One region of the Jeotgalibacillus malaysiensis genome, then DNA from elsewhere that is predicted to be linked to it. Evidence: riboswitches for the same ligand, from Rfam matches in the RefSeq annotation. Region 1 holds a riboswitch; the other holds the start of a gene.

Region 1 (16,666 bases):
TTAAAATAAAGCATGGTCCCGTTTACGCCTGCAAGCTCCCAGCCTTCGCTGCCCATTTTATTGAGCATATTAATGATATAGCGCTCTATCTCTTCCCGGTAATTTGACCTTACTTCAATGTACTCAATCCGGTATTCAAATTTTTTCATTTCAAAAGAACACCCCTGACTATTTCGCTTTTCTTTTTTGCATCAACAAAGAGCTGCCTATATAAAGAGACGCCAGCCCAGTTAAAGCTGCAGCGATTGTTACAAGCAGCAAAAAGAGCATTACCAAGCCATTGCCAACAGGACCGATCCTTTCGTGAAAATATGAAAAATAAACCAGTACTCCTGCCAAACCAATAAACAGGATTCCGCCAACAATCAGAACTAAAGCACGCATTCGTGATCACTCCTACATTCATATACGACGCGGCACTGAAAAAGATTCAGCTCCCCTGCCATTTTCCCTCGCGCCATTCAAACCATCTGCCGTGTCCATCTGTCTCCCCGACTACGTATCTCTTACAGCGCCCATCCACATACAGATCCACTCGCAGCTTCCCGTCTGTGATGTTATTAAACATATGTGCTGTATCTCTCATGTCACCAAGCGCTTCAACTTTTTCCATCAAGTCTTCTCTTACATGTGCCGGCATTTGGTTCGCTACATGCGTGTGAAAAACACAAAGCAGCGTATCCTGCTCTGTCTGATTAGCGAGCTCAGGCAGTAAGTCGACTCCATTACCCTCTATGAGCTGTGGCGGGTTTTCTCTTAGAATGACAGAAGACTGATCAAAGTTTCTCCTTCTGTCATGATGCTCAGGCCAAATCAGCGCTTTTAACCAGAGACGATCATCTTCATTCGTGAGATCACTAATATTCAGATCAACGCCAATCCGGCTTTTGACCGGTGGGATGCCTGCTGATAAATCAGGCAGGCGGCCATTTCTGACTTCAGCTGATAAAGTCAGCATTGAAGCCTGATTTCCATATAGCGCTTCACCATACGAGTAAGCATACTGATCCCATAACAGCTGAAGACCTGCACTCGTTCCAATTTCAATCAGTGACAGCGGCTTTTTAACTTCCCGATATAAAGAGACAAAGACAGGATATAAATAAGCGCACCTTCTCACTTCATTCGTCTGAACACGGCGCGTTTTTAACAAATCACGGATCTGCTCATGATGGGTCAGCACGAATTCTTTAAAGGCTGGAAAAGGAGACTGACCTGTTTCCGGCTTTTCCGTCAAACTCGGATAAAAGGCTCTCAAAACATGATGAGGCTCCTTCATCAGCAAATACTGCACTGCACCAAAAAGAAGATTGGGTACAGGCTGACCCTCTCTGGCATCCTGACAGATTTGAAGAAGCTCTGAATCTTCTGCGATATTTAACGATAATGCTTTGTAAAAAGGGCTTGATCCTTCACATTGTTCAATGGCAAACTGTTTAAATGCCTGTGATAATTGACTGTTCATATGTATCCTCCCCTTTCCCCCTGTTAAAGTGTCTTCTTCTATACAGCATGTGTAAAATCCTGCATATGGAAATTCACATTTCGTTTGCTTGCCCGTACTGAACCAACAGCGTATGCTAAAAAACAGAGACCACGTTTCAGGAGGGATACAGATGATTGATTTACGAAGTGACACTGTGACAAAACCGAATGAAAGAATGCGAAAAGCAATGTATGATGCTGAGGTTGGTGATGATGTATACGGTGAGGATCCGACAGTTAACCGTTTAGAAAGATTGGCAGCTGAAGTGCTTGGAAAAGAAAATGCGCTATTTGTGACAAGCGGTACTCAGGGAAATCAGATTGCCGGGCTCGTTCACTGCAGACAGGGACAGGAAGTCATTATGGAATCACAGGCTCACCTGTTTTTATATGAAGCCGCTGCAATGTCCGCGCTTGCCGGTGTTCAGATCAAAACACTTAAAGGGGCACGCGGTGCAATGAACCCGGCCGAGGTTGAAGCTGCAATTCGCGGTGCGGATATTCATGAACCTGAGACGGGATTGATTACACTTGAAAATACACATAATAAAGCGGGCGGTGCAGTCCTGCCGCTTGAAAATATGAAGGACGTTCATAAAATTGCGCAAAAGCATCAGGTCCCGGTTCATTTAGATGGTGCACGCCTCTTTAACGCCCAGGCTGCAACCGGGATTTCTGTAAAAGAATACGCGCAATACACTGACACCGTTCAATTTTGCTTATCAAAAGGACTTGGTGCACCGGTAGGCTCCATTATTGCCGGGTCACATGAGTTTATACAACATGCACGTAAATGGCGTAAGCGCCTTGGCGGAGGGCTTAGACAGGTCGGCGTGATCGCAGCACCGGGGATAATTGCGCTTGAGAATGCAGAACGCCTGAAAGACGATAACGCCAATGCAAAGAAACTGGCAGATGGCCTCCTGAATATTAAAGGGGTTGTCATTGATAATGAAGTGGAAACAAACATTATCCTGATGAACCTTTCAGATTCAGGGATTGAAACGGCAGTATTTCTTGAGCACTTGAAAGAAAATGGGATTATTGCAGGCGGCTTTGGGCCTGGCATTGTCAGGTTTGTAACGAACAACGGGGTGGCAGAAGAAGACATTGATAAGACGTTAAAAGTGGTTCAGAAAATCATGAGCGCATAACTTTAAAAAGGTGTCCGGCATTTCTCAGCGCCGGACACCTTTTTATTAGGAAGTCATTCTTTCTTCTTCAACAGACTCCGCTTTTACAGCATCTTTTCTTCTCTCTTTTAAAAATAACACAAGCACCGCGCCAATCAGCGCCATACCGGTTGCAACTGTAAATGTCAGCCCGTATCCGGAATACAATGCATCAGCTGATACTGCTGCTTCAAGCTGTTCAGCGCCAAGCTCTGCATAATTGGACATATCAGGCTCAAAGTTAAGTGAAGCCTGAGTCATAATCGTAATCAGAATCGCCGTTCCGATCGCAGCGCCTACCTGCTGCATTGTGTTTGCCATTGCTGAACCATGAGCATTCAGCTTTGCAGGAATCTGGTTTAATGCGTGCGTCATCACAGGCATCATCCCAAACGATAATCCAAACATACGGATCGCATATACAATGGTGATCGTAGTAACTGAAGTCGTTGCATCAAGCGTTGTAAAGAAAAATGTCGTCACAACGACAATCAGCATGCCCGGAATCGCAAGCTTTTTCACACCAAATTTATCAAACAAAATCCCTGTAATCGGGGACATAATCCCGATTACAATGGCCCCTGGCAGGAGCATGAGCCCTGAATCTAGCGCACTCAGCCCTCTTGCGGTTTGCATATACATTGGCAGAATCGTCTCCGCACTGATCATCGCAATGATGACAAATACTGAAACCACCAAACCAATCGAGAAATCTCTATTCTTAAATACTCTGAATTCAAGTAGAGGTGTCTGGAGTCTAAGCTGACGCCATACGAATAACCCGATAATCAGGAATCCGCCAGCTACACATGAAATGACAAGTGCATCATCCCATCCGCGCTCAGATCCTGTACTGAAACCGTACAATAATCCGCCGAAACCGAGTGATGACATCACAATTGAGATAACATCCACACGCGGGTTCGTCTGCTCCGTCACGTTTTTAATAAAGATAAACGCCATAATCCATGTGAGTATTGCAATTGGAAGCACCGCGTAGAACAGCATCCGCCAGTTATAATATTCTATCAGTAAACCGGACAATGTTGGTCCGATCGCCGGTGCAAATGAGATCACAAGCCCCATCAGCCCCATTGCCGTTCCACGCTTTTCAACCGGGAAGATATTTAAAAGCACCGTCATCATCAGGGGCATCATGACACCTGAACCCATCGCCTGCACAATTCTTGCGACAAGCAGCAGTGCGAACGAATCGGAAAAAGCAGCGACTGCCGTACCAAACGTAAATACTGTAATCGCTGTGATGAAAATCTGCCTCGTTGTAAATTTACCGATGAAAAACGCTGAGATTGGAATCATGATTCCGTTTGTCAGCAGAAATGCTGTCGTCAGCCACTGTACCTGATGCGCACCAATATCAAAATGCACCATAATCTCAGGCAGCGCCGTTGCAAGCAGCGTTTCATTTAGTAATGCAAAAAAGGCACCCATCAGCATAACCGCTACCATAGGACCTTTTCTTATATGCTGAAAAGATTCTGTCATTCGAATCATCCTTTCTATATAAAAATCACAGAGTTTATCATATAGGATTCTTTACTGGTTTTGTATGATCAATTTACCTATAATGTACAGATAAACGACAGTGTAGGAGAAATGTCTATGAAAAAAGAAGATTTGCGAGTGAAGAGAACGAGGAAACTGCTGTTTGATTCCCTGATCCGTTTACTGAATAAACCAGGTATGACCTTTGAAGATGTCACCGTCCAGAAGATCTGTGAAGATGCAATGGTTCACCGGTCGACGTTCTACTCTCATTACACAGACAAATATGACTTATTTATTGTAGAGCTTGGAAGACTTGATGACAGGCTGGATGAGTCTGAGAGAGCACTCAGGCTGACAAAGCCCTTTACGATGATGCAGAAGCTTGACTATCTTGAAGAGCTTGAGCATGTGTTTTTAGCAAACCAGAATGATGTGTATCTGGCTAATCGGCTGCAGCAGTCCTTTAAGAAGAATATTGAGCGGGACCTGATTTTGTTAAGCGCTGAAGCGGGTAAACTGGATGTGCCGCTTGATATGTATGCAGAATTCCACTCAGGGACGATTGCGATGCTCCATATGTGGTGGCTCAGACAGGATAAGGCTTATACGGCCGAGGAGATGGATGTTTATTTTGAGCGGTTGATGGGGTGAGGTGTTGGGGAGGTTGGTTGGTTCATGAAATGATGCTGGAGGTTCAGGAGATTACGTGAGGTGTTCAGGAGATTAATGGCATAGTTCAGGACATTTTCAAGGTAGTCCATGAAATTACCACCCCTGTTCCGCAGATCGTGACAAAAGACTCGCCATCCTGCCTCCTATCTCCACGAAAAAGCTGCCCCGCTAAAGGCAGCTTTTTTCGTGTATTTCTATTACGTTCCACAAAAAGTCCGGTAAGGTCCTGCATCCGGATCCGGTCCCGAACAATAAGGCGCCTGATCATCGCTATACGCGTAAGGGTCCCGCAATACATTAAGCAGGCGGTTCAGCACGCTCAAATCCTCACGCTCAACAGCAGCCGCAATCGCTTCTTCCACGCGGTGATTACGCGGGATCACATTTGGATTATGCTGCTTCATCAAATTACTAACTTCTTCCGGTGACGCCTCCTGACGCTCAAGACGCTCATTCCAGCGCTTCAGCCAATCAGCAAATTCTTCACCGGCAATCGGCACTTCACCGAGCGTCAGTTTTCTGAATGTATTCGTAAAATCAGCTTTGTTTTTGTGCATCAGGTTCAGCAGCTGCTCAATCAGCTTCTCATCATCAGCTTCTTTGCTTAACAGTCCAAGCTTTTTAAGCATACCACTGTGCCACGCGTTAAAATAAAGATCCTTATACTGATTCATTTCATTCTGAGCAAGCTCAATCGCTTTTTCCTGATCATCATGCATCACCGGTACAAGACTTTCTGCAAACCTTGCAAGATTCCAACCGCCAATATGCGGCTGATTTCCGTATGCGTATCGCCCTTGCACATCAATTGAGCTGAATACTGTTGACGGATCGTTTTCATTCATAAAGGCACAAGGTCCATAATCAATGGATTCACCGCTGATTGTCATGTTATCTGTATTCATTACGCCATGAATAAAGCCGACAAGCTGCCATTTCGCAATGAGTTCAGCCTGATTTTTCATGACTTCCTTCAGCAGGCCGAGGTATGGATTGTCAGTGTCCAGCACCTTCGGATAATGACGCTCAATCGCATAATCTGCGAGCGCTTTAACATTGTCAGTCTCCGTCAGTCTGACTGCATATTCGAACGTACCCACACGCAAATGGCTTGATGCTACACGCGTCATAACTGCACCTGTCAGCAACCGCTCGCGCATAACTGTTTCACCGGTCAGCGTCACTGCAAGGCTTCGGCTCGTTGGAATGCCGAGACCGTGCATGGCTTCACTGATAATATACTCGCGGAGCATCGGTCCAAGCGCCGCCCGTCCGTCACCACCGCGTGAGAATTTAGTGCGTCCCGACCCTTTCAGCTGAATATCTTTCCGCTCTCCAGCCGGGGTGATCTGCTCTCCAAATAATAATGCACGACCGTCTCCAAGCATGGTGAACTGTCCAAACTGGTGTCCTGCATATGCCTGTGCGATCGGTTCAGATCCTTCAGGGACTTCATTGCCTGCAAGGATCTCCTCTTCGTCTGCCAAGACATTCGGATCGAGACCCAGTTCTTTTGCGAGCGGTTCATTCAATATAAATAACTCAGGACTTGCTACCGGGTTCGGTTCCATTTTTGAAAAAAAGATGTCCGGAAGCTTTGTATAAGTCTGCTCGAGCTTCCATCCTGCTTTTGTGCGCTGCGTCATCGTACATCCCTCCTTTGGCTATTATCTCCTGATTTCAGTGTAACATGCCGGGAAGCGTTTTCCGTTCTGAGCGCTTACCGGTCTAGAATAACCGTTTTAAATCAGTCAGTCGCTCTATTTCATATTCAAAATCATCCACTTTCCCAAAACCATACTTCGCAAATACAAACGGCACACCGGCTTTACGTGCGGCATCACGGTCACCCTGTGTATCTCCTACATAAACGGGGCTCTTCAATCCATTCCGTTCAATCACGAGCTTGATATTTTCTCCTTTTGAAAGCCCTGTTCTGCCCGGATTCTCAAAGTCATCAAAAAAACGATCAAGTTTGTGGTACTGATAAAAGGCTTCAATATAGCCTTCCTGACAGTTACTCACGATGAAGAGACGGTATTTTTCAGAGAGATAGATCAGCGTATCTTCAAGTGCCGGATACAACTCTCCCCCATTTTCCGCTACATAGGGAATTTCGATCTCTGTTAAATAATCCATGACTTCCTTTTGATCCTCAGCGCTCAACTCAGGGAAAAAGATTTGTGAGATCTCGTGCATCTGCTTTCCCATTGTCTGTTTCAAATCATCAAGTGTTAGTTTCTTATCTGCTTTCGGATGGCCCTCAATTGCTCTATTCCATGAAGTTAACACGGTTTCCCGAGGATCCCACAAGGTACCATCCAGATCAAAAATAATACTGTCCATTTGTCATTCCTCCAAAGGTTCGTTTATTTTGGGTTTACCCGAATCAGCTTTGACTTATGTCTTTTTTACATTTACAGATAAATACTTCTGCCTGAGAAATTTAACTAAATTATTATTCTAAAATACATTGTAATATGAAATACTGCCATTCCAATAATGAAAACCCTTACATATATTTTATTTTTCTCTTTATTACAAAAACTTTTCAAACCCCCTTTACAATAGTCGGGTTTCCCGATAATATTAATTTCATCTTTAACACAACTTTATATGGAACTTATCAAGAGTGACCGAGGGACAGGCCCTATGACGTCCGGCAACCCCCAGCTTCAGCTGGGAAGGTGCCAATTCCTACAGAATGATTTCATTCTGAAAGATAACCCGATTCCATTTTCAGGTGCCTCTTTCCGAATGAAAGAGGCACCTTTTTTATGATCAATTTTTTTGAAGGAGATTGCCATGATTGAAATTAAAGATTTATCAAAGGTATACCGGACTAAAAAGGGCAGTGTAGCCGGTGTAGATCGTGTAACACTGACGATTCATGAAGGTGACATTTTTGGAATCGTTGGATATTCCGGTGCAGGTAAAAGCTCTCTTATCCGATGTCTGAATTTACTCGAAAAACCGACTAGTGGTCAAATCGAGATCAATGGTGTAGACCTGACTAAGTTAAAAGGACCCGACCTTAGAAAAGCACGTCTGAAAATCGGCATGATTTTTCAGCACTTTCACCTGATCAGCCAGAAAACTGTTTCTGAGAATATCGCATTTGCTTTAAGAGCAGCCGGAACACCTCGTAAAAAAATCGATAAACGTGTGACTGAGCTGCTTGATATGGTGTCTTTAACAGATAAGAAAGATGTCTTTCCGGCACAATTAAGTGGAGGACAAAAGCAGCGCGTAGGAATCGCCAGAGCTCTTGCGAATAACCCTTCTGTTTTATTGTGTGATGAAGCCACTTCCGCACTGGACCCTAACACCACAGTTTCAATACTAAGATTACTGAAGAAAATCAATCGTGAACTGGATATTACAATTGTTTTAATTACGCATGAGATGAATGTTGTCAAGGAGATCTGCGACAGAATGGCAATCATGCAGGATGGACGGGTCATTGAGGAAGGAAGTGTATATGAAATTTTCTCAAATCCACACACACCTCTCGCTGAAGAATTCATCAAAAGTGTTGTGTCATTTGATGTACCAGATGCGATTCTGGATCAGTGTAAAGGCCGAATCTTAAAAGTGCTTTTTAGAGGAAACGTTGCCGGCGAAGGTGTCATCACTGATACAATTCAGCAGTTTAAAATCAAAGGTAATTTTCTACACGGCTCTATCGAATATATCCAGGAACGGCCGCTCGGCATATTTCTGATGGAGGTTCAAGGTCAGCGTAAGACGATCGACCAGGCTGTTTCATATATGGAAGAGCGCGGCGCACGGGTGGAGGTGATCAGAGATGGGCTTTGAGTTTTCACGAATGGTTGAATTGATGCCAGAAATCTGGGTTGCCTTTGGACAGACGTTATATATGATCGGCATTGCATTAGCTGTGGCAATCATTCTTGGTCTGCCGCTTGGTGTTTTACTTTTTGTGACTGACAGAGGACTATTTCTTGAAAATCGGATCGTTCAATCCAGCTTCGGTTTTGTCATTAATATGGTCAGGTCAATTCCATTTATCATTTTGCTCGTTGCACTCATCCCACTTACTAACATAATTGTCGGTTCAACCATCGGCCCGGCTGCTGCCAGCGTTTCATTATCCGTTGCCGCAATCCCCTTCTTTGCCCGGATTGTCGAATCAGCGCTGAGGGAAATTGATAAAGGTGTAATCGAAGCTGCCGTAGCAGTTGGTGCAACACCATGGATGATTATTAAGGATGTACTTTTACCAGAAGCCAAAACAAGTATTGTCCAAGGGATTACCCTGACAATTATCAGCCTTGTAGCTTACTCTGCAATGGCAGGTGTAGTCGGAGGAGGTGGCATTGGAGACCTTGCGATCAGATTTGGTTATTACAGATACGACAATACGATCATGATCGTAACTGTTGTGATACTCATTATACTTGTCCAACTCATTCAGCAAATCGGTGACTGGACCTCTAAAGCAATTGATAAAAGATAAGAAAAGGGAGAGATTTTGAAATGAAAAAGAGTTTATTATCAGTACTATTATTGACATCTGTGACTGCATTAGCAGCATGCGGAGGCGACAGCGAAGCTACAGGAGATGAAAAATCTGTCAAGTTGGGTGGTACAGCTGGCCCATACAGCGATATGCTGAATGAAGCAATTAAGCCAGGTCTTGAAGAAAAAGGGTATGAAGTTGAGATTGTTGAATTCAGCGACTATATCCAGCCTAATAATGCCCTGGATAATGGAGATATTGATGCCAATCTGTTTCAGCACACGATCTACCTTGAAAATTTTGAAGAAGAGAATGACATGGACCTCTCAGCTCTGATTATGGTTCCAACTGCTCCAATGGGCATTTACTCTAACGTGTATGATTCTATTGAAGAAGTCGAAGATGGCTCAACGATCGCAATTCCAAATGATCCAGTTAATGCAGCACGTACATTCCTCGTTCTACAGGATCATAACTTAATTACACTGGACCCTGATGCACCTGAACTGACTGTTTCTGAAAATGACATTCAGGATAACCCGAAAAACCTTGTATTCCAGCCAATTGAAGCAGGTGGATTACCTCGTGCTGTTGAAAGTGCCGATCTATCAGCTGTACCTGGAAACTTTGCTTTAGCTGCTGAAATGAACCTACTTGACGCATTGGCACTTGAAGATATGCCGGATGAGTATCGAAACGTTGTTGCAGTGTCTGCTGAAAATGAAGATTCAGCACTTGCAGAAGATTTAATTGAAATCGTTGAATCCCCTGAATTTGAAGAAACGATCGATTCAGACTTCAAAGGTTTTGGAAAGCCTGAATGGATGGAAAACCGATAGGAAGTGAGTAACGTGAATGATGTTATTGTCCGTGGTGCCCCTGCTGAATATGTGATAAAACCAAATGCACTTACAGAACTTGAAGTAAAATTGTCCGAAAGAGGCATTAATCGCATTCTTTTATTATCAGGTATTGAGTCGTGGAAAGCAGCAAACCAAGCTTTCCCGGCTCTTGAAGAAATGAATGTCCATCATGAATTCTATAACAATGAATGTACAATTGAAGAAATCAATCGTATTTCATCTCTGGCTTCAGAATTAAATGTTCAGGCGATCATCGGACTCGGTGGAGGAAAAGTGCTTGATATTACAAAAGCAGCAGCTGTAGCAGTTCATGTGAAAACTGTGCTTATTCCGACTCTGGCGTCTAACTGTGCACCGTGGACTCCAATCAGCGTCATCTATAAACATGATGGAACGATGACACATTATAATATTCACCCGGCAGGAATTGACCTGCTATTAGTAGATCCGGTTATTCTCGCAGCTGCACCCTCTCCGCTTCTTCGCGCAGGCATAGGAGATACACTCGCTAAATGGTATGAAGCAGACGTGCAGATCGGCAGAATGCAAAACCCGATGCCCGCTTTGGAAATAGCTCATTTTACTGCGAAGAAATGCGCAGACATTATGTTCGAATACGGAGAACAGGCTCTATTAGATGCAGAGAACAATGTAAGCTCTGAAGCTTTCATCCGTGTTACGGAAGCCATTATCATGCTCGGAGGGATGGTAGGAGGATTTGGAGATCAATACGGTCGGGTGGCGGGTGCACACGCGATTCATAACGGATTAACATCCGCTCCTGAATCTCATCGCGCATTACACGGTGATAAAGTTGCTTATGGTATTCTCGTTCAGCTCCTGCTCGAGGAAAAATATAATGAGATTGATCGCTTATTACCTTTTTACAAAAAGATTGGATTACCTGTATCTTTGAATGACCTTCACATTCCTGCACATAGGATTGATGAAATCGCAAAGCAGTCTACCATTTCAAAGGAAACAATCCATGTGTTAAAAAACCGTCGAATCACTGCGGAAGAAACCATTGAGGCTATAAGAAGACTGGAAACAGAATATGCTTTATAACAAATTAAGCCTGACAGTGAGTTAAGTGACTGTCAGGCTCTTTCTTATCGACTCCGAAACTGCTTCAGCAATTCCAGCCCCATTGTGACACCATGACTCATGGCAGAACCTCCACCATACGCTGCTGCGACCATCATGGTTTCGTGTATCTGCTGATCCGTGCAGTCATGACTGACACACTGATCCATGTGGTAAGCAATACTTGATTCATCGCCATCATTTACTGCAATCGCCAGTGCAATCAAGTGCTTTTGAGATTTTGAAATATCACCAGCTTCAAAAGCTTTTCCGGTAAATTGATTATACTCGTGTACTGCTGAAGGCATAAGGTCATGAATACTTTCGATTCCTCTGCGATACCGGTTTAAGATATTTTCTCCATCTATATTCATCTTCCCACTCCTTTTCAACGCTCATCTTTTATTAATGAACGTATCCAGCAGTTAGGATGACCCTTCAGGAATGATGCTATACCTTAATGAATCGAAAAGTACAGAAAGCCTGCAATCAGCAGGTTTGGCAACGCTAATAAAGCTGCCCCCTTTGTCATCTCCATACGGTCTTTACGCCCTTCTTCTGATTCTGTAGCAAGATTCGCTCTCATCTCACTGCCACTCACCATTGCACCTGAAGAAAACATCATCACGATCAGAAACAAAAATCCGAGCCCCGCTGGAATTGTATAGATTTCTCCTGCCCCCCAAATGATCCAGGACAGAATGATTCCAATTAAAGCAAGACCTGTTCCGATACCGATTGTCTTCATCTAATCACTCCTTTGTCTTGATTAAAACGCACCAGACCCTCCGCCGCCTCCACCAACTCCGCCTGCTGAACCGGTCGATGTTGATGATGAAGCAGACGTGCTTGACGCCTGCGCATTAGCAGACTCAAAGCCTGGTGAAATAGCAACTGATAATAACAGTAACGTGGCGACATCCATGCTCCCATGGTTCATAGAAGGATTGAAGCCTGCAAATTTCTTTTCAATTGGTCCTGAAATCTTTTCATCCTTCGTTCCGATTCCATACAGGTACACCCTCATTTGATCATCCTCGGTCCAATGATCAGTGTCCGGATGCTTTTTCACACGCTGCCACTCTCTATTGATCATGACGCCTTCAAGCGTTCTTGGATGATAAGCAAGTACATACGTCACAAACCCTCCGACAAGCAGCACTGCGAAAAACAGTCCTGGTAAAAGATCAAACATTGGAAACAACACAAGGAATGGCAGTAATACTGCAGCTGCAGCCATCACGATTTTACGATGAGTGCTGATATCCTTATTGAACTGCGCAGCTTCCACTTCCTCTTTAATGGCTGCATGCCATTTCGCCTCATAGTCCTGATATATCTTCTGATTGGATTCTTTTTTAGCAAACGCTTCTACCTGCTCAACAGTGAAGGTTTCTCCATTTCCAATCGTGTCAAACAGCCATTCCACTAAAATGCGCTCATGATCCAGCAGTCCATTTTTGTTCACGATCCGGAATTCACGTTCTGTTTCCTGTAGGACATGACCTTTCCTCACAAGCTCTAAAAGGGCTGCATTAACGGCCTGCCCTGTCATCATATGATAGTAGTTAAAAGAAATCGTCCCCATAAGAGACAGAATTTCACGCGGAGGCCCGTCTGGCGAAAGCTTTTCATCTGCTTCACGCTTCACTCTGCGCGCTCTGATCCATGCTTTGATGCAAAGTACAGCTAACAAAATCGCTTCAAGCACCAGAATGACAATCCCTATATTCATAATCCATCCACGCGTTTCAGCAAATGCTGCAGCTTCTTCTTTCTGTGTTTCAAGGGCTGTCATCAGCTCAGAACGGATTTCCCCGGTACCTTCTGCTGCAAATACTCCTGCATTCCACGCCGCTCTTACATCTCCATTTTCACCTTCTGAAACATGTCCAAGATCAAAGGTTACGATCCCCGACGTATCAGTGTCAGCGGCACCTTCAGCTTCATCGTAGCCGAGCGCCAGCACATCATCTGTTGGTGCTGGAGGTGTTAGAGTAATCACCATATTTTCATAATCCGACTCATTTTCCTCACTGAAAAACGGCCAGAAAAACTCACCCATATCTTCATAGACCCTTACGCCATTTTCAATCACATAAGTCAGCGTTATCGTAACGGTTTCATCTTCACCACCACGGTAAATGCGGTAAAAGTTATCATCTGCTTCTACATTTAGAGACTCTCTATCTTCAAAAGCCTGCACGTCAGTAATTGCCTGCTGGTCATTCTTAGATATCAGCGAGCGGGTAATGCCATTAAATTCTCCGTCAAATTCGTAAGTATGATTTTCAGTCACAAAGACATCGCCGGATTCCTGAACCTCAGCATCTATCACAGATCGCTCAATTGAAAAGTCCACTGCAAGAGCCTGTCCCGGAAGAAGAAAAAGTACCCCAAGCAGCACCGTCATTGTAATTTTAAGACCGTTCATTTTCGTCACCTCTTACATAAGTTACGTGCTTCATGGTGAAAAGGTTTCAATTTTCTGTCATCTGCACTGATCAATCCGCTCCAGCACAGTCAGGTAAAATGCCGCTTTGTGGGGAACAAACGACTGTATTCCAACTGATTGATCTATTTTTATTTTGTCACCACCTAGTATCTTAAATCCTTCAACCCTCACCTCATCACATTCTCCTCTGCAAAGGCTTCGGAATGATTCAATATCCGTACGGACCATACCGGACACTTCTTCATCCTCAAGGTCAAAGTCATCTTCATTAAATATCCCTTTTAAAAGAAACGTATGGGCAAATTCCTTATCAATAAAACCCGCTCTCTCAGCTACGCATTCAATCACACCAAGCGGCTGCAGCTGTTCAAAAGGAACCTGGATGCCAATCTCCTCCTGCATTTCCCGGACACCATCACGGACCGTTTCTTCTGACAGCAGATGACCGGCTGCAGTGATATCTAGTAGCCCCGGATAATCTTTTTTATCCTCACTGCGCAGTTGGAAATATAGCGAATTACCGTCCAAAATCCAGCAGTGAAAGGTCTCGTGCCAATAACCTTTTTCATGTACCTCTGATCTCATTTTTTCACCTATGTATTGATGCTTCTCATTAAAGATTTTTAATCGTTCTGATTCCATGGGGCCTCCTCAGTTTTTTCAACTACGCGCCATTTTTCATATATGACAGGTTCAGTTGATATTGTTGCAAGCGCAAACCATTTGAACGCTTCAATCACTAGTGGTGAAGCATTGTCTTCATTCGCCTCATTTTCTGTTAACCAATAAGTGCCAAGCGAGTCCTGTCCATCGAACTGATCCGGCTCCTCAATCTCACCATCAGCCTTGTTCACCTGATAAAACACAGCTGTGTGATGCACGTGTGAGTATTCACGCCACACCCATGGAAGCTGGAAGTCTACCATGCCAATCAGGGTTTTACCGAGCACTTCCAGCCCTGTTTCTTCTGTAAATTCCCGGTTGAGTGTTTCAGAGTGACTCCCACCCTTCTCTGGGCTTCCGCCAGGCAGATCATATCTGTTTTTATATGGACCACGACTTTTCTTAATCACGAGCAGTTTGTGATCTTTTCTGTAGAGGCCATACACACCGAAGGCCCTGTGCCAGGATTTATTCACGCCACACACGCTCCACATTTTTCTTATTCCTATCAAACACATATACATCCGGGTTGCTGAGTCTCTGCCATTCACCAAAGCCAAACCCGGCATCATATTTACTTAAAAAATGGGACATGATGCCACCGTGAGTAACAATTAGCGTAATGCCTTCCTTTTCACTTGCCGCCTCTACCACTTCAGCTATTCTCCCTTCAGCTTCTTTCGCTGATTCTCCGCCTTCAAAAACAAGCTCCATATTGATAAACGATTGTTCAAGCTTATCAAGCCAGTCCGGCAGATTTTCAGTGCTCAGCACTCTTTCTGAAAGGTTCTGATTAATATGTATGTCTAACTCTTTACGCTCTGCCAGGGGCTTGATTGATTCAATCGCTCTCTTAAAAGGGCTTGAAATGATACGCTTCACTTCTATACCGTTAAAAAAGCGGGCTAATGCTTCGGCCTGCTTTGTTCCTTCATCTGTTAAAGCAGCTTCAGCTTCCTGCCCTTCTGCCTGACAGTGTCTGATTAAATACACGTTAGACATAATTTCACTCCTCGTTGAAGAATTGCTTTTAGTATACAGCATTTTTTTCCAACTTTTAAACTGTCCTCTTTACTTCCTCTATTGGATCCTTCACACTGATTGGGACATATGTCCTTTTGACAACTGTGACAAAGTTATACAGTTGAGCTGACAGAAAGGTGGGGAAAAAATGAAGGGTGTACTATTTGCGCTGGCAGGCGGATTTTTTCTGACCTTTCAGAGCGTGGCGAATGCAACGATCAGTGATCAGATTGGAACGTGGCAGGCTGCTGCCATGACGCAGCTGACAGGATTTGTACTCGCAATCCTCATTGTAATAGCATTAAGAGACCGTTCCTATAAGGACCTCGGGCAGGTGCCTAAGCTTTATGCTTCCGGTGGTGCACTTGCTGCGATTGTGTTATTCAGTAATATTACCGCTGTCCATCTGATGGGTGTCACGCTCACAATCGGTATTTTCCTGATTGCACAGCTTATGGCAGCGATTATCATTGATAAGTTCGGCTGGTTTGACATGATCAAAAAGAATATCAGCAGAACCCAGATCATTGGGGTAGTACTCATGATTCTTGGTGTTATTGTGCTGAAGATCTAGGAGGCATGATGAAAAAGAAGCTGCATGATTATCTTAAAACCTATCAGCTTGATGAGCTTTTCACCGAAAAAGTCTGCGATGCAATGAAGCTTGAGACCTATCCAGCCGGACAGCGGTTGTTTTCACAGGGTGAACAGTCAGACAGGATGCACCTTCTAGTAGACGGCAAACTGAAGGTCTCGATGCTGACACCTGAAGGAAAACGGCTCATTCTCGCATTCAAAACACCGCTAGATATCGTTGGTGATATTGAGTATGTACGGGATTGTCCGCTGATTAATACGGTTGAGAGCGTGATGGAAACAACCGTGATTGAAATTCCTTATTCAGTCCTTAAAAAGGAAATGGCTCAGCATGCCCCATGGCTGCAATTCCTGCTCGATACAGTAACGAAAAAGTTTGAAATGAAGACACATACGATGAATTTTAATTTACTGTATGCAGTCGATGTCCGCCTTGCGAGCTATCTTCTTTCAATGACACCTGTGCAGCCCGTCATCACTTCTGCATCACTGATTGATATTGCAGATCTGATCGGCACGAGCTACAGGCATTTGAACAGAGTGCTTCAGCAGTTTCAGCAGGACGGCTGGATCATGAAAAAACGGGGTTCAATTGAAATTATAAATCACCATGCGCTCCTTGAACTCGCTGGTGAAAATATTTATGAAAAGGAGGCAT
Region 2 (16,666 bases), 1.6 Mb from region 1:
GCGGCTTGGTCATATCATCCTTTATATTCACGACAGATGCGATCACATCCCCTGTCTTTAATGGAGGAAGTATCGTATCCTTTTTAGCGTTTTCGCTGAATAGCTCTTTCCATCCGCGCTTTTTTTCAACTGTTCCTTTTACACTGAAAATGAGCCCCTGAATGTCCACATCCACCTGCGTTTCTTCATAATGGTAATCCTCATGGAACATCGCAAGCGTACTGCCGAGAATTTCGTTATAGATATTCTTTTCCATCGGCTTTAGCTTTTCAATTCTGTCTTTAGTCAGCACTTTCTTCGTTGGAATGATCGCATAGTGCTCCTGCACTTTACTATCCTGTACATATTTTGGCCGCGGCTTCGGGTGCGCTGTCTCAAAAGTAGCGCCAGCAGCGGCTTTCATTGATTCAAGCTGACCGGACAAATACCGGAATTCACTCATTGTAATGAACTGACAGTCTGTTCGTGGATAGGATACAAGCTTTTTTTCATATAAATCCTGTACGGTTTTCAGCACGTTTGAAGGACTGTATTTGTATCGTCTGTTCATTTTTGCCTGAAGTGAAGACAGACTGTGCAGACTCGGTGCCTGCATTTTCTTCAGCTTCTTCTCAGCCTTTACGACTGTTCCTTTTAACTCGGCTCCATGTTCAATTCTGTGCTGTTTGAGCGTCTTCTCTGCTTCTTCCTTCTTTTTAAAAGTAGTACCATGCTTAGTCTGAAATGCCTTTCCGCTTTCTTTATGATCAGCAAGCAGTTGAAAAAACGGCTCTGGTTTAAAGTTTTCAATTTCATGCTGCCGCTGCCAGATCATATAAAGCGTTGGTGTCTGAACACGCCCGAGACTGAATGGTCCGTCGACACCTCTTTCTTGTAAAAGGAGCGTGTAGAGCCTCGAAATATTCATACCAACAAGCCAGTCACTTACCTGTCTCGTCTGCGCTTCATCATATAATGAAAGATAATCATCACCATTACGCAGCTCCTGAAACCCTTTTCTGATGACGTCTTTTTCAAGCGAGTTAATCCATAAACGCTTAGTCGGCTTATGCATCATGCCTGCCTGCTCTATAATGGACCGTGCGATATTCTCCCCTTCTCTGTCACTATCAGTTGCAACTACAATCTGATCGGCTTTTCTGAGAAGCCCTTTGACAATATTGAATTGCGCACGCTTCGCATAAGGGACGGTGAATTTGAATTCTTCCGGGATCATCGGCAGCGTATCAAGCTTCCACTTCTTCCATTCCGGTTTATATTTCTGAGGCTCTTCAAGTGACACTAAATGTCCGAAGCCCCACGTAATCGCCGCTCCTCCCGGGAACAGTGAATCTTCTATATGAAAATAACCATCTGTTTTTCTGGATGTTTGAAAAGCATCTGCATAGCTTTTCGCCTGTGAAGGTTTTTCTGCGAGAATGACTGTAAACAAAGGAATTCCTCCTAGTATTGGTCCGAAGCATCAATCGGGGATTTGTGACCTTATCATATCATGGGACGGGTGAGATGGCGAACACTTATTCTGGTGTGGCATGATCGTAGCGTTGGTTCGAAGAATTTTCGCTAGTGGTTCGGAAAATACATGCTATTGTTCAGAGAATAACTGTTGATGTTCAAAGAATAAACATGATGCTTCATAAAATCTCGTGACATGTTCGCAGAATCGTGTAATTTGACCTATGCCCAACCCATAAAAAAATCCAGAATATATCATGGAAGATATATTCCGGACCGTTTCATTCCTATTATGCGTTTGCACCCTTCTTCAAAGCATCAGCTTTATCTGTTCTTTCCCATGGAAGGTCAAGATCATTACGGCCGAAGTGTCCGTAAGCAGCTGTCTGTTTGTAGATCGGACGGCGAAGGTCAAGCATTTTAATGATGCCTGCAGGACGAAGGTCAAAGTGATTACGGATCAGATCAACAAGTGTATCCTCTTCCACTTTACCAGTTCCAAATGTGTTAACAGAAATTGATACAGGCTGTGCTACGCCGATTGCGTAAGCAAGCTGTACTTCACATTTATCAGCAAGACCTGCAGCAACGATGTTTTTCGCTACGTAACGTGCAGCATAAGCACCTGAGCGGTCAACCTTTGTTGCATCCTTACCTGAGAATGCACCACCGCCGTGACGAGCATATCCTCCGTACGTATCTACGATGATTTTACGGCCAGTCAGACCTGCATCTCCCTGAGGTCCTCCAATAACAAAGCGGCCAGTCGGGTTAATGAAGTATTTCGTATCTTCATCGATTAGCTCTGCCGGTACAACGTGATTAATCACATGTTCCTTCAGGTTACGCTGAATACGCTCAAGGCTGACTTCCGGATGATGCTGCGTTGAGATAACAATTGTATCTACGCGCACCGGCTTGTCATTTTCATCATATTCAACTGTTACCTGTGTCTTACCATCCGGACGAAGGTAAGGAAGAATATCTTCTTTACGCACTTCAGTCAGACGGCGTGACAATTTGTGTGCAAGTGAGATTGGCAGTGGCATCAGTTCAACTGTTTCGTTATTTGCATAACCGAACATAAGCCCCTGATCGCCTGCACCGATTGATTCGATTTCAGCATCAGTCATCTGGCTTTCACGGTCTTCTAGTGCACGGTCAACTCCTGCTGCGATGTCAGGTGACTGCTCATCAATTGAAGTTAGTACTGCACAAGTATCCGCATCAAAACCATACTTAGCACGTGTATAGCCGATTTCTTTAATCGTTTCACGCACGATCTTAGGGATATCTACATAAGTAGAAGTTGAGATTTCTCCCGCTACCAGAACAAGTCCGGTTGTAACAGAAGTTTCGCACGCCACTCGGGCATTCGGATCATCTTTCAGTATTGCATCAAGAATTGAATCAGAAATCTGATCACAGATTTTATCCGGATGTCCCTCAGTTACGGACTCGGATGTAAATAAACGACGTTTTACAGACATATAAGTCTCCTCCTTGTGAAGCAAATAGTCGACGGTACTCATTACCCTTAGAGATCGAACGTTAACCTACAAGATCATCCAAGTTTCGGCATAAAATAAAAGAAACCTCTCCTCAAATCACGTTCATGAGGAAAGGTTCATAATCAGTTCGCCTTTCACTCTTATCGTTCAAGACACACGTCTTGCTTCAGGTTAGCACCTTCGCTCCAAATGTTTGGACCGCAAAAGCATCATGCTTTTTTGCGGAGCAGGTTGCTGGGTTTCATAGGGCCTGTCCCTCCACCAGCTCGGGATAAGAGTATCCGTTCAAAAAACTATCATACGGAAATGAATGTGTAATGTCAATCATAATATACAATTATAGATGAGAAGTTTAGTGCTTATTTAAGTTGGCTGATGATTTCCGCTTCAGGGGGACGCTTTCCGCGGCCGGGCGGTGAGCCCGCAGGCTTCGCCATGCTCGGTCTCACACGTCCCTTCCTGCCGCAGGAGTCGCCCCCTTACGCTGCAATCATCATCTGTGCAGAAAAAAATGGGCATTATTAAAATGATTGATTTAATATCCACAGCGTTGATCGCAGTAGAAGGCGGCGACTCCGGGACGATTAGTTGGAAGCTGAGACCCCACAGCCGAAGGCGAGGAGGTCTAATGGAGCCACAAAACGGCTCATCCAGGAAAGCGTCCGCCTGAAACGGAGATCAGACGCCAGATTATTAAATTTAAACTAAATAAGAATTTTTAACGAAATCGCCAATTAGTATAGACTATTCATTTGAATGTGTTATACTAATTTCGAACAAAGGTGAATGACTTACTGAAAAGGTGGGAGATAACATGACAACAATCCGAAACACTTCAGAATTAAAAGAACTATTAATGAGCGAACGCGTGAATAAGAACCTTTCTGTACCTCAGCTTGTGGAGAAGGTATTAATGAGAGAAGAAGGCACATTAACTTCTACAGGCGCTGTAAGAGCTGAAACAGGTAAATACACCGGCCGCTCACCTAAAGATAAATTTATTGTGGATGAAGCCTCTGTACGTGACAAGATTGACTGGGGTAAAGTTAATCAGCCGATCTCTGAGGATTCATTTGACCGTTTATATACGAAAGTACTGAACCACCTTGGTGAAAAAGAAGAAGTATTTGTTTTTGAAGGGTTCGCAGGAGCTGATGCTGCTTCCCGCCTTCCGATCCGTGTAGTGAACGAGCGAGCATGGCATAATCTTTTTGCTCACCAGCTGTTTATAAGAGCTCAAAAAGGTGAAGCGTGGACGAGTCAGAATGAAGCGCCGTTTACAATTCTTTCTGCTCCATCTTTAAAAGCTGACCCTGAAACAGATGGTACAAATTCTGAAACATTTGTGATTGTATCATTTGAACAGCGCACGATTTTAATCGGGGGCACGGAATATGCAGGAGAAATGAAAAAATCCATTTTCTCAGTGATGAATTACCTGTTGCCACAAAATGACATTTTACCAATGCACTGCTCAGCAAACGTTGGGGCAGAAGGTGATGTTGCATTATTCTTCGGACTTTCCGGCACTGGTAAAACGACGCTTTCAGCAGACGCTGACCGCAAGCTTATTGGGGATGATGAGCACGGCTGGTCTGATAATGGCGTATTTAATATTGAAGGCGGATGCTACGCAAAGTGCATTAACCTATCAGAGGAAAAAGAGCCGCAGATTTTCGATGCGATCCGATTTGGTTCAGTACTTGAGAATGTCGTGCTTGACCCTGAAACACATGAAGCTGACTATGATGATTCTTCATTAACTGAAAATACGCGTGCCGCATACCCCTTGCAGGCAATGAGAAATATTGTGGATCCTAGCAGAGCCGGTCACCCGAATACAATTGTATTCCTGACTGCTGACGCATTTGGTGTACTGCCTCCGATCGCAAAGCTGACTAAAGAACAGGCAATGTATCACTTCCTGAGCGGCTATACATCTAAGCTTGCCGGCACTGAAAGAGGCATTACGGAGCCGGAAGCAACGTTCTCAACGTGCTTTGGATCTCCATTCCTTCCACTTGAACCGACTGTATACGCTGAAATGCTTGGTAAAAAGCTTGAAGAGCATGATGCTGAAGTATACCTCGTCAATACCGGCTGGACTGGCGGTGCTTACGGGACGGGATCACGTATGAAACTTGGATATACCAGAGCAATGGTCAGAGCTGCTCTTCACGGTGAGCTTGCAAATGCGGAAACTGCAAGCAACGGATTATTCGGACTTGAAACGCCGCTTCACGTACCGGGTGTTCCTGATGATGTACTGCAGCCTCGTTTTGCATGGAAGAATGAAAGCGAATACGAAGAAAAAGCAATGGAGCTTGCACTGAAGTTTAAAGAAAACTTTAAGAAGTTCACAAGCGTGGATGAGCGGATTGCCAGACTTGGCGGACCAATCGTATAAAATAAATAAAGCGTATCGGCACCTTGCCGATACGCTTTTTAATTTGTAGACTCGAGTGATTTCATTTCAAAATAGATGAGTGTTTTCTGATCGCTCCATTCAAGCTTATAAATTTCTGCGATCCCCCTCACTTCACCGGCAATTGAGTTTTTCACTTCAAGTGGGATATGCATCGGATACAGCCTGTACTCACCCTTCTCCAGCTTAAAAAAGTTATTGTCAATTCTCTCTTCTTTTCCTTTGGTCACAATCATTGTATTTAACTCTAATGGCATGCCCATGTCGTTCAGCTCCTTTGTTTTTTCATCCAGTCCGTTAGTTTCTTCACTGTGGCAATATTATCGAGCGGTGGAAATGCATGATGGAAATCAGTATAATACCAGCTCTCTACTGATTTATTATGCTCCTTCAACTTCTCTTCCAGTTGATATGCGTGCTCAGGTGATACATTGTCATCCAGCTCACCGTGAATAATGAGCACCGGGCAGTTGAGCTTATCAATTTCATTCAGTGGTGTTCGCCAGGTATAAGCTTCAGGCACCTTTGCTGGTGAACCACCAATGACGCGCTTCATCATTCTTCTCATATCCTTTCGCTCCTGATAAGTCAGCACCATATCAGAAACGCCATTCCATGTGACAACCGAGGAAATTCCAGCATCCTCAATGCCTGCAAGCAGTGCCATAACACCGCCTCGCGAGAAGCCGAACACATGCAGGTGACCTGAAAACGACGGATGATTTCTTAAAATGATATTACCATTAACTGCGTCCATCCTGTCTTCACCAGCAAAATCCTCATTCCCTTCTCCCCCTCTGTTACCACGGTAATAAGGGGCAAACACGATAAATCCCTGTGAGGCAAACTGGGCAATTCTTGATGGGCGGACCATACCGATTCCCTTGATTCCGCCACGCAGATACAAAAAGCCGTCATACTTCCCTTCCTGAGCAGGCTCTGCCAGCAAGCCTTTCACTTTCAAACCTTCAGACCAGTAAAGCACTTCATGCATCACAATGTGCGGGTTTGGGGATGGATAAAGCTGCTTGCGAATGATCTCACCATTTTTACCCAATGCTTTTCCCTCCATCCAGTTCATGCTGAATATATTCAATCGATAGCCTGACCGTCTCATCTTTCATAATAAAACTGAACTCATCTTTGAAGCGTTCTTTTAAAATATCGCCTGTCACCATGACCGGCCCGTCTGTCTCGTGATAGTGGGGCTTTGGTGTCAGAGAGCTCAGTTCAGTGTAATAAACTGATTTAATGATTTCCGGCTCCACATCCACTTTATACTGCCCGATATAGATCAGTTCACCAACTTTTCCACCGAGTTCTTCCATCACTTCCCGGCCTGCTGCTTCAACCGTTGATTCACCTTTTTCAACCTTGCCGCCCGGGAACTCAATCCCTCTCTTTAGGTGCTGAGTTAACACCCACTGTCCGTTATAGCGTGTTAAAATAAACACGTGTGCAGGCGAGGACGAAAATGGGTGATCGTCGTAAGAATATGTAACTGTGTAACCATTTTTGTCTGTAAATTGATACATATAAGCCACCTGCTTTCAAAATAATTGAAACTTTTTGAATCTTGATCCGTATATTTGGTAAGGACCTACAAATAAGGAGATGATTGGGTGAAGAAATCAATTCTATTTACAACCGCTGCTTTAACTTTAACCTTAACCGCATGCACGGAAACCGCTGAACCTGCTGATGGAAGTAAAGACACATCATCGATGACCCTTGAAGAGGTATACAGCAAAGCGCTTGAAAAAAATAATGAAATTGAAAGCGTAAAATCAACTGCTGTACTGAATCAGTCTGTAACAATGGGGTCTGAGGCAACCATCAATTCAGTATCTGAAATTGACATGTCCATGATCAACAGCCCACTGACCGTTCACCAGGTCAACACGACAAAAATGACTGGTGAAGAGGCTGAAGAACAGAGTTTCACTATTGAATCCTATATGACCAAAGAAGGTTTTTTCATGCAAGACCCCTCTACGGGCGGCTGGGCTAAGCTTCCGTCTGAAATGTTAGAGCAGCTGCTTCAAATGAATGAATCACAATCAAACCCTGCAAGCGAGCTTGAAAACCTTGAAGCCTATATTGAAGATTTTACTTTTGAACAGGATGATGACAGCTTTATTTTAACGCTGAATGCTTCCGGTGAAAAGTTTAGCGATATGCTGATTGAGCAGACCGGCGAATTAATGCCTGATCTCGGGCTTGGTATTCCGGCAGAAGCATTATTCCAGAACACTACTTTTGAAGATGTGCTGTATGTGATTACAATTGATAAAGAAAGCTTCCTGATTGAATCACTGGATCTTGATATGACGATGAATATGAAGTTTGCTGAGGAATCCATGACGATGGAACAAAAGCTTGAGTCTGAGTACACTCATTATAATGAGGTTAAAGAGATCGAGGTGCCTCAGGAGGTTATTGAGTCTGCTGAGGAGATTGAGCTTTAAAAATGATGTAAGGCTGGGAGAAGTCCCAGCCTTTTTTAATCAACTCGCTGCGGCATTAACTTTACATCTCCGTGATGGTGATGATTGTCACAAGGCTGAATCTGTCTAATGTTCTCTATCAATAAACGGATGCTCTTCTGTAGGCGGTTTTATTCCCATTGTGACAATGTGATTCCTTGCCTCCTCATCGCCAATTTCTCCGATCAGTCTGTAGATTTTAATCAGCTGATTGTCTGACTCCTGATTGGCTCCATCCAAGTGGTAAGGTACTGAAGGCATTTGGCCGGTTAGAAACCCTTCCATCTCGGTTTCCTCATTCCGGTCGAACAGAATCCTCAATTTTGTAATTTCATCATCTGTCGCATTTACAACAAATTCATAAGGAGAATCAGTGCCGCTTCTTAAAATTTCCCGTCTGGCAACTGAAACATAGTATGTGTTTTTCTGCTCCATTTTCATCACTCCTTTCCGTTCAGTATGTCCATTACCAGTAATCTTCATGATTAGAAAAAGACTTCCCGGGTATAGTAGTAGTGAGACATACGAACTACGGATTTCCTGGACATCTTGAAAGGAGGACGGGGATATGAAACTCGTAGATGAAATTTTTGAAATGTATAAAGGTAAAATCCGGGGCAGTCAGGAAGATCTTGATATGATAGCGTTCACAATACTTGAGCAGTTAGACCATACTGAACTTCAAGAAATGATAAAAGAGCTGTCAGAAGATGAACTCGCTTATTTTATTCGTCTATACATAGTAGAATCACTTAAAGGCCGACTTGAAAAATTAGATGACACAAAAACTTTTTATCATTAACGTATTTTAAAAGGATGGGACACCGTGGTCCCATCCTTTTTTCTTACCCTTTCAGATCAATCATATGACCTTTATGCGGGTGTGGGGCAGGTGTGCCGCCCTGATTATTCATTGCTTCTAGCATTGCAACAGCGCCTGCTGCCTGTTGAGTCATTGCGCTGTTCATAATACTTAAGCTTGCTGTTTGTTGAATCTGTGCTGTCTGCTTAGCCATGATTGAAGAGATTTCCATATCATCACTCCTTAGGATCATATTATCATTAGCCATTAAAAAAAGCACTGCAAAGTAGCAGTGCCCGCTAACTATTTTCCAAGGAATGAACGAAGCATCCACGCATGTTTTTCGAGACTCTGGTGAACTGATAGCAGCATATCACTCGTCATTTCATCGTCATCCTTCTGCGCAAGATCCATACCTGTTTTTAAATCATTCATCAGTGTTTCAAAATCCTGATTAAGCACTTCGACCATCTGATCAGCGGATTCTCCACCGGCTGCTTCTTTTACAAGAGACATCTCAAGAGATTCCTTAAGTGTTGCAACCGGCTCACCTTTCAGCGCGAGCAGCCTTTCTGCAAGCTCATCAATATGGATCGCTGCTTCGTTATAGAGCTCTTCGAACTTTTCGTGAAGGGTAAAGAACTGATGTCCTTTTACATACCAGTGATAGTTATGTAGCTTTGTGTAAAGCACCGTCCAGCTTGCGATCTGTGTATTTACGCTTTTTACTAATTCGGGATTTGTACTCATGATTCATCATCCTTTCAATAAAATGTACACTACTTATTCTCTACCACTCCTTACTGATTTTAAACGTCCTGAGCATGTATGGTTTACTGTAAGCAATCTCGTGCTACACTGTAATTAATGTAACGATCGAGGTGAAAGTATGAAAAAAATGATGCTTGCAGTGATCCGTTTTTATCAAAAAGGTATTTCTCCATTAACCCCGCCCAGCTGCCGCTTTTACCCGACGTGTTCACAATATGGGCTTGAAGCCATTCAGAAACACGGTGCATTTAAAGGCGGACTTATGACGATGATCAGAATTTTAAAATGCCAGCCGCTGCACCCGGGCGGCGTTGACCATGTTCCGGATAAATGGCCGTCAGGAAGAAAAAATTCCTGACGGTTTTCTCTTGCAATCTTTTTCGTTTCATAGTAAAGTAACGATTGTTGAATCATAAATCGTAACAATTACTATTTAGAACGAGGTGCACTATGAAGAAAAAATCATTACTTATGTTAGCCGCTGTAGCCCCGTGGATACTTGCCGGCTGTAATACAGGATCAAACGAGACTGAAAGCAATGAAGATGCGCTTGAAGTTTACACGACTGTGTATCCACTTCAATATTTTGCTGAGGAGATTGGTGGCGAATACGTATCAGTTGAAACAATCTATCCGCCGGGAGCAGATGAACATACATTTGAACCTTCCCAAAGAGATATGATTGACCTTGCTGAGGGAGATGTATTCTTTTACATTGGTCTTGGACTTGAAGGATTTGTTGAGAATGCAACTGATGTATTAGCGAGTGAGAACCTGAATATGGTAGCTACAGCTGATGCTATAAGTGATGCTGAGCTCGAAGAAGGACACGCTGAACACGAAGGAGAAGAACATTCGGACGAGCATGCTCATGAAGAAGACGAGCACGCTCATGAAGAAGGTCACGAAGGACATGATCATGGTGATACAGACCCTCATGTATGGCTCGACCCAGTCCTGTCAAAATCATTAGCTGAATCAGTAAAAGATACACTGATTGAAGAAATGCCGGAACAGGAAGCGTATTTCACTGAAAACTACGAAAACCTGGTTGAACGCCTTGATGAGCTTGATCATCAGTTTGAAGAGCTTGCAAGTGAAGCTGAAATTAATCAGTTCTTTGTTTCACACGCAGCTTTTGGTTATTGGGAAAGCCGATACGGTATTGAGCAGCAGGCAATTGCCGGCATTTCAACCACAGACGAGCCTTCACAACGCGAGCTTACTGAGCTGATTGAATCTGCTTCGTCTCAAAATGTAGAATATATTTTGGTTGAACAGAATGTTACTACAAAATTAACAGATGTGATTCAGGAAGAAATTGGTGCAGAAACGCTTGCTGTGCATAACTTATCTACCTTGACTGAAGAGAATATCGAGAACGAAGAAACATATTTCTCATTGATGGAGAAAAATATTGAATCACTTAGAACAGCGATGAATGCAGAATAACGTAAAAATAGACATTGGCGTTTGCCAATGTCTATTTTTGATATTCAAACCTCTCAACCGTCACTTCATTAAGCCGTCTTCTATTAAGCTTAACCCCAATGCCGTTTCCTTTAAACGGCTCAACAAGCCCTTTATCAACTAATAGTTCAGGCGTAGTAATATCCTCTGTCCAGTATCTGTTTGAAGCTGACAAATCTCCTGGTATTGTGAAGCCCGGTAGTAGAGATAGCGAAACGTTGTGTGCCCTTGAAATACCAAATTCCAGCATACCACCGCACCAGACCTGGATTTCATGCTTCATGCACAGATCATGAATTCTTCTTGCGATCGTTACTCCGCCAACCCGTCCAATTTTGAGGTTAATTACTCTGCAGCTCTTAAATTCAACCGCATTCACTGCTGCTCCGTAAGAATTGATGCTTTCATCAAGACAAATGGGCGTGTTCATTTCACGTTGAATGGCTGCATGCCGAGCAAGGTCATCCGGTGAAAAAGGCTGCTCAATCATTTGGAGACCGAGGTCATCGAGTGCTAAAAGGTCTTTTGTATAGCCGTGGTAGGCTGAATTTGCATCTGCAAGAATTTGAATATCAGGGAACCGGTCTTTCAGTGCCTTGAGTGGCACAAGATCATATCCGGGACGTATTTTAACTTTAATCCGCTGGTACCCCTGTTTCTGTGCCTGTTCAGCCTGATTCAGCAGATCATCCAGATTCTTTGATCCGATTGCAACTCCTGCGAGCGCATGCGATCTTGTTCCTCCGATGCAGTCTGATAAAGGCTTGCCCTGCTGCTTTGCATATAAATCCCAGACAGCCATATCCACTGCAGCTTTTGCCATCGGGTTCCCTCTTACTGAAGAAAATCTTTTTTCAAGATCTTCAGGATGAGTAATTGGTTCCTGAAATAATAATGGCAGTAGATGCTCACGAATCATCTCAAGGCTCGTTTCTACTGTTTCTTCTGTATACCAGGGCGATGAAAAGGCAACACCTTCCCCAAGACCGCACGCCCCGTTTCCATCAAACAATTCCAGCACAAGCCCTTCCCGCTCCGTTACCGTTCCAAGACTTGTATGAAAAGGAGTTTTTAACGTCATGTTGATTCTACTGAAGACGGCATTAGAAAGATTCATGATTGATCTCCTCTTTTAACTTTCTTCTGACCAGCTTTCCTGCTGCGTTTCTCGGCAATTCATCTGTAAAATGATAGACTTTCGGACGCTTATAGCCTGCTAACCTCTCTTTAACAAAGGTGTGCAGGTCTTCTTCTTCTATCTGCTCAATTAAAACGACAAAGGCGGCAGGCACCTCTCCCCACTGATCATCTTTTTTACCAACGACCCCTGCTTCTTTTACAGAAGGATGACCTGAAATCACAGATTCTATTTCCGCAGGGTAAATATTTTCACCACCTGAAATAATCAGATCTGAACGCCTGTCAGCAACAAACAAGAACCCTTCATTATCCAGGTATCCGACGTCACCAGTTTTCAGCCATCCTTCAGCGAATGCCTCTTTCGTAGCCTGATCGTTGTTCAGGTACCCTTTTGTAACAGAAGGACCTTTCACAAGAATCTCACCAATTACATTTGCAGCACAGTCCCCACCCTGGTCATCGACAATTTTTATTTCACCCGGAAAAAGCGGTTTTCCTGAAGCGCCTGTTTTACGCGTTGCGTCAGCAGGAGAAAGAGTGGTGAACTGTGAAGCCGTTTCCGTCATTCCATACGATTGAAAAACGGGAATCTGCTCATGATGACATCGTTCCACTATATGTAAAGGAGCCGGTCCCCCGCCTAAAATCATGCACCTGAAAAAAGGATGGTAACTTTCATTTTTCACATCAAGCAGCCGCTGAAGCATCGTTGTGACAACTGAAATAACGGAACCTTTCCCACTTATAAGATCAGCATGTATACCGCGCTCATCAAACTTTTCATACAGTCTCACAGCAATGCCATAAATCACACTTCTCATCAGAATCGAATAGCCGCTGATATGAAATAATGGAACTGCACACATCCAGATATCATCCGGCTTGTGACCGATATTAAATGCTGAGCCGGTTGCATTTGCAAAATGATTATTGTAAGTCTGCATAACGCCTTTTGGATTTCCTGTGGTACCTGATGTATACATAATTGAGCATACGTCTTCTTTTTTAAATGCCTGAACTTTTTGACGTACACCATTTCTTAGTTCACCAATTGAAAGAGCTCTATCTGCTTCTATTGCAAATTGATCTTCATAAATAACTAACTGTGCATCACTATTTTCAAGCTGATATTGCCATTCATTTTGTGAAAGACGGTTATTCAGCATCAAAACCGGTACCCGGATCTTCTGAAGTGCATGAATCAAAAAAACAGATTGAGGCTGATTCGTAATAAGCAGTGCGACTGGTGCCTGATTCTGTATATACGGCGCGATTCGTTCAGCCAGTTCAGTCGCTTCTTCATTCATGTCACGGAATGTCCAGGCATTTTTATCACCTGAATAAAGTCCAATCTGATCCGGCGATAAAGCAGCTCTCTTCTCAAGCCAACTTTTCATATATGTATCCTCCTTTCACAAATTGAAGCTTAGTTAAAGATCATTATTGTTTCTGCACAGCTGATGATTCTCGCTGCAGGGGGCGACTTCTGTGGCAGTAAGAGACGTGTGTGTGATGCCTGGGCGAAGCCTGCGGGCTCACCGCACGGCCGCGAAGTCCCCCTCTCGCTGCAATCAGCAGCCAACTTTAACAAAGCTAAAATAGAAAAAACGCCCTGCAGGCCGGAGCTCACAGGGCAGATTCATCGATTTAAGGGAAACGAGGGAACTGACCAAAGTCAGGCTTACGCTTCTCTTTAAAGGCATCGCGGCCTTCTTTTGCTTCATCAGTTGTGTAATAAAGAAGTGTTGCGTCTCCTGCAAACTGCTGAAGACCAGCAAGACCGTCTGTATCTGCATTCATTGCAGCTTTTACAAAGCGCAGTGCAGTCGGACTCTTTTCAAGCATTTCCTCACACCATTTAACCGTCTCATCTTCAAGCTGATCAAGCGGCACAACTGTGTTTACTAAGCCCATGTCAAGCGCTTCTTTTGCATCATACTGACGGCAAAGGAACCAGATCTCGCGTGCTTTCTTGTGTCCGATAATACGTGCAAGATAGCCTGAACCATAACCGGCATCGAATGAACCGACTTTAGGTCCTGTCTGACCGAAGATTGCATTATCAGCAGCAATTGTCAGGTCACAAACAACGTGCAGGACGTGCCCGCCGCCAATTGCATAACCTGATACCATTGCAATAACCGGCTTAGGAATCACACGAATCAGACGCTGAAGGTCAAGTACGTTCAGACGTGGAATCTCGTCTTCACCTACATAACCGCCATGTCCGCGAACGCTCTGGTCTCCACCCGAACAGAATGCCTTATCGCCGACACCTGCAAGCACGATTACACCGATTTTAGAGTCATCGCGCGCAAAAGCAAAAGCATTGATCAGCTCCATTACTGTTTTTGGACGGAAAGCATTACGCACTTCCGGACGATTAATTGAGATTTTTGCAATCCCATTATACGTTTCGTATAAAATATCTTCATAGTTTCGTTCCTGTACCCATTCACGAGTCATGAAAGAAACCTCCTTAATATGTAGTTGAGTTTTTATTTAAAAACTCCCTTACCATTGTATCAAATTTTTCCGGCTGTTCCACCTGTATTGCATGTCCAGCGTGCAAAATGTTCTGATGCATAGCATTTGGAAGTAATTTCTCCATTTCATTTGCGATATTGATAAACTTCCGGTCCCATTCTCCGGTTAACAGTAAAACAGGAATATGAAGCGTGTTGAGATGCTCCCAATATGATTTCTGGCTGCCTGTACCCATATAACGCAGACTTTCAGCAAGACCTTCTTCTGTATTCTTCAGTCTGCCTGCGCGGATCTCTTCACGTTTTTCAGCACTTAAATGCTTTTGGGATTCAAACAGCGGCACCTGCTCCCACCTGTCAGTAAAGCGTTCAATCCCTTCGTTTTCAATAAAAGCAGCAAGTTCAGCGTCACTTTTCTGTCTTGCTAAACGTTCGTCTGGCGTTTTAAGACCTGGAGATGCACTCTCCAACACGAGACAGCTGACGCGCTCAGGATACATATTCGCAAAAGCGAGCGCTGTTCTGCCGCCCATTGAATAACCGATAAAAGCCGCCTTTTTAATTGCTAACTGATCAAGAATGGTTTTAATTGATTCGCAGGCCTGTTCCATCCTGTATTTTTCACTACTTGTAACCTTCGTATGACCATGTCCCGGCAAATCGATTGCGATCATCTGAAACTCATTTTTAAAAGTCTGTATCAACCTTGACCAGCTTTTTGTACTTCCGGTAAAGCCGTGCAGCAGCACAACCGGCTTGCTGCTGCCTTCAATCTCAATGTGATATTCTTCCCCGTTTACAATCATTTAGTCACCCCGCACTGCACGAGCGACGGTTTTCCATAGCTGACGGTGTGAAGCTGTATTCTTTTCACGATCAGTGATGACTTCCATCATTTTAAGCTGCGTACTGTCGGAATTGAGTGATTCCTTAAGTGCCTCTTTCGTTTCACACCGGTCATAATTAAGGTCATAAAGCGCTGCTGCATGCTTAAAATCAAGTGATGGCGGTGTGCCAAATAACGTTTCAAAATGCTCAGGCTCTGCTGCCTGTGGAAGAAACGAGAAGATTCCCCCGCCGTTATTATTCATCACAACAATCTGTAGTTGACTCGCATGCTGTTTTGTCACAAGAAGTCCGTTTAAATCATGGAACATCGACAAATCACCGATTAATAAATAAACCGGTTCCTGTTTCACAGCTGCAATGCCGAGCGCAGTCGAGACAACTCCGTCAATTCCATTTGCCCCGCGATTGGCCCAGACGTGGAATGGCTTCATTCCCCGGATCCAGAACGTATCCACATCTCGGACAGGCATACTGTTACCTACCAGCAGATGTGCCCCTTCAGGCAGAGACTCCAGTAAAGTTCCGACAGCCGCTCCTTCATCTGTTTCATTGTCAATGTAGGCTCGGATTTCACGTTCTGCTTTTTCATTGAGCGTCATCCACTGATAAAGCCATGAATCATCATTGTCCTGATCTGCTGCTTTCGCAAGCTGCTGTGCTAAAAGCGAGTCATTTACTTCTAGATAATGCGTAGCTGATGAAGTCGGGTCACGCCAGTCAGCACCTTCATCAATCAGCCACTGACTGCATGCACTCCCTTTAACATACTGCGTCAGCGCCTTTGAAACCGGCATGCCGCCAAAGCGGATAATGAGGTCCGCCTGAAGATTCTTTTTCACTTCGTCGTCTCTTAGAAATGCATCATAGCATTCAATGACAGAAGGATGTTCTGTCATCAGTGTGCGCAGTCCGCTTAATGGATCAGCCAGTACCGGGAAGCCGGTTGCTTCAGCTAGGCGAATAATTGCTGCAGCAGATTGCTGATCTTCTGAAGGCCCTGCAATAATCAGACCGTTTTTTGACTGATTTAATTGCGCTGTAAGGTCTGATAGGTAACGATCATTTAACTGCTTTTCAGCTAAATATACGGCAGACAAAGGCTGATTCTCAGGTTTGTATGACAAGTCCGGTGATAACGGCTCTCTGAAAGGAAAATTCAGGTGAACCGGCCCTTTAGGTGAGGCAGCTGATTTTGCAGCAGCCTTTGCAGCAATTCTTCCTGTGTATTGCAGCATATTCACTTCAGACTCAGGAAGCGGCATATCAAAAAA

The links. A riboswitch is a leader RNA that binds a small molecule or an ion and turns the genes downstream of it on or off. The one in region 1 is predicted to bind S-adenosylmethionine.
Region 2: another riboswitch for S-adenosylmethionine. It lies ahead of metK (methionine adenosyltransferase); the one in region 1 lies ahead of LG330_RS02455 (methionine ABC transporter ATP-binding protein).

Annotation. Positions count from the first base shown of each region.
Region 1 is NZ_CP085252.1:405,113-421,778, reverse strand. It holds gene LG330_RS02495 (hypothetical protein) at 1-149, opposite strand, end outside; gene LG330_RS02490 (hypothetical protein) at 169-384, opposite strand; gene LG330_RS02485 (DUF2332 domain-containing protein) at 431-1,465, opposite strand; gene ltaE (low-specificity L-threonine aldolase) at 1,617-2,639, shown strand; gene LG330_RS02475 (MDR family MFS transporter) at 2,685-4,163, opposite strand; gene LG330_RS02470 (TetR/AcrR family transcriptional regulator) at 4,281-4,817, shown strand; gene LG330_RS02465 (YdiU family protein) at 5,036-6,484, opposite strand; gene LG330_RS02460 (HAD family hydrolase) at 6,567-7,184, opposite strand; SAM riboswitch class I at 7,459-7,567, shown strand; gene LG330_RS02455 (methionine ABC transporter ATP-binding protein) at 7,644-8,657, shown strand; gene LG330_RS02450 (methionine ABC transporter permease) at 8,647-9,318, shown strand; gene LG330_RS02445 (MetQ/NlpA family ABC transporter substrate-binding protein) at 9,339-10,160, shown strand; gene LG330_RS02440 (iron-containing alcohol dehydrogenase family protein) at 10,173-11,252, shown strand; gene LG330_RS02435 (carboxymuconolactone decarboxylase family protein) at 11,297-11,644, opposite strand; gene LG330_RS02430 (DUF5316 family protein) at 11,728-12,018, opposite strand; gene LG330_RS02425 (DUF2207 domain-containing protein) at 12,040-13,704, opposite strand; gene LG330_RS02420 (NUDIX domain-containing protein) at 13,762-14,367, opposite strand; gene LG330_RS02415 (NUDIX hydrolase) at 14,349-14,864, opposite strand; gene LG330_RS02410 (histidine phosphatase family protein) at 14,857-15,390, opposite strand; gene LG330_RS02405 (DMT family transporter) at 15,560-15,985, shown strand; gene LG330_RS02400 (Crp/Fnr family transcriptional regulator) at 15,994-16,666, shown strand, end outside.
Region 2 is NZ_CP085252.1:2,411,754-2,428,419, forward strand. It holds gene LG330_RS12875 (DNA topoisomerase 3) at 1-1,432, opposite strand, end outside; gene metK (methionine adenosyltransferase) at 1,746-2,945, opposite strand; SAM riboswitch class I at 3,104-3,244, opposite strand; gene pckA (phosphoenolpyruvate carboxykinase (ATP)) at 3,781-5,373, shown strand; gene LG330_RS12890 (DUF2584 family protein) at 5,412-5,654, opposite strand; gene LG330_RS12895 (alpha/beta hydrolase family protein) at 5,660-6,385, opposite strand; gene ytkD (RNA deprotection pyrophosphohydrolase) at 6,441-6,926, opposite strand; gene LG330_RS12905 (DUF6612 family protein) at 7,014-7,859, shown strand; gene LG330_RS12910 (hydrolase) at 7,965-8,312, opposite strand; gene LG330_RS12915 (DUF6154 family protein) at 8,446-8,679, shown strand; gene LG330_RS12920 (putative motility protein) at 8,723-8,911, opposite strand; gene LG330_RS12925 (Dps family protein) at 8,983-9,429, opposite strand; gene yidD (membrane protein insertion efficiency factor YidD) at 9,569-9,808, shown strand; gene LG330_RS12935 (metal ABC transporter solute-binding protein, Zn/Mn family) at 9,901-10,902, shown strand; gene menC (o-succinylbenzoate synthase) at 10,934-12,037, opposite strand; gene LG330_RS12945 (o-succinylbenzoate--CoA ligase) at 12,024-13,457, opposite strand; gene menB (1,4-dihydroxy-2-naphthoyl-CoA synthase) at 13,708-14,526, opposite strand; gene menH (2-succinyl-6-hydroxy-2,4-cyclohexadiene-1-carboxylate synthase) at 14,540-15,352, opposite strand; gene menD (2-succinyl-5-enolpyruvyl-6-hydroxy-3-cyclohexene-1-carboxylic-acid synthase) at 15,353-16,666, opposite strand, start outside.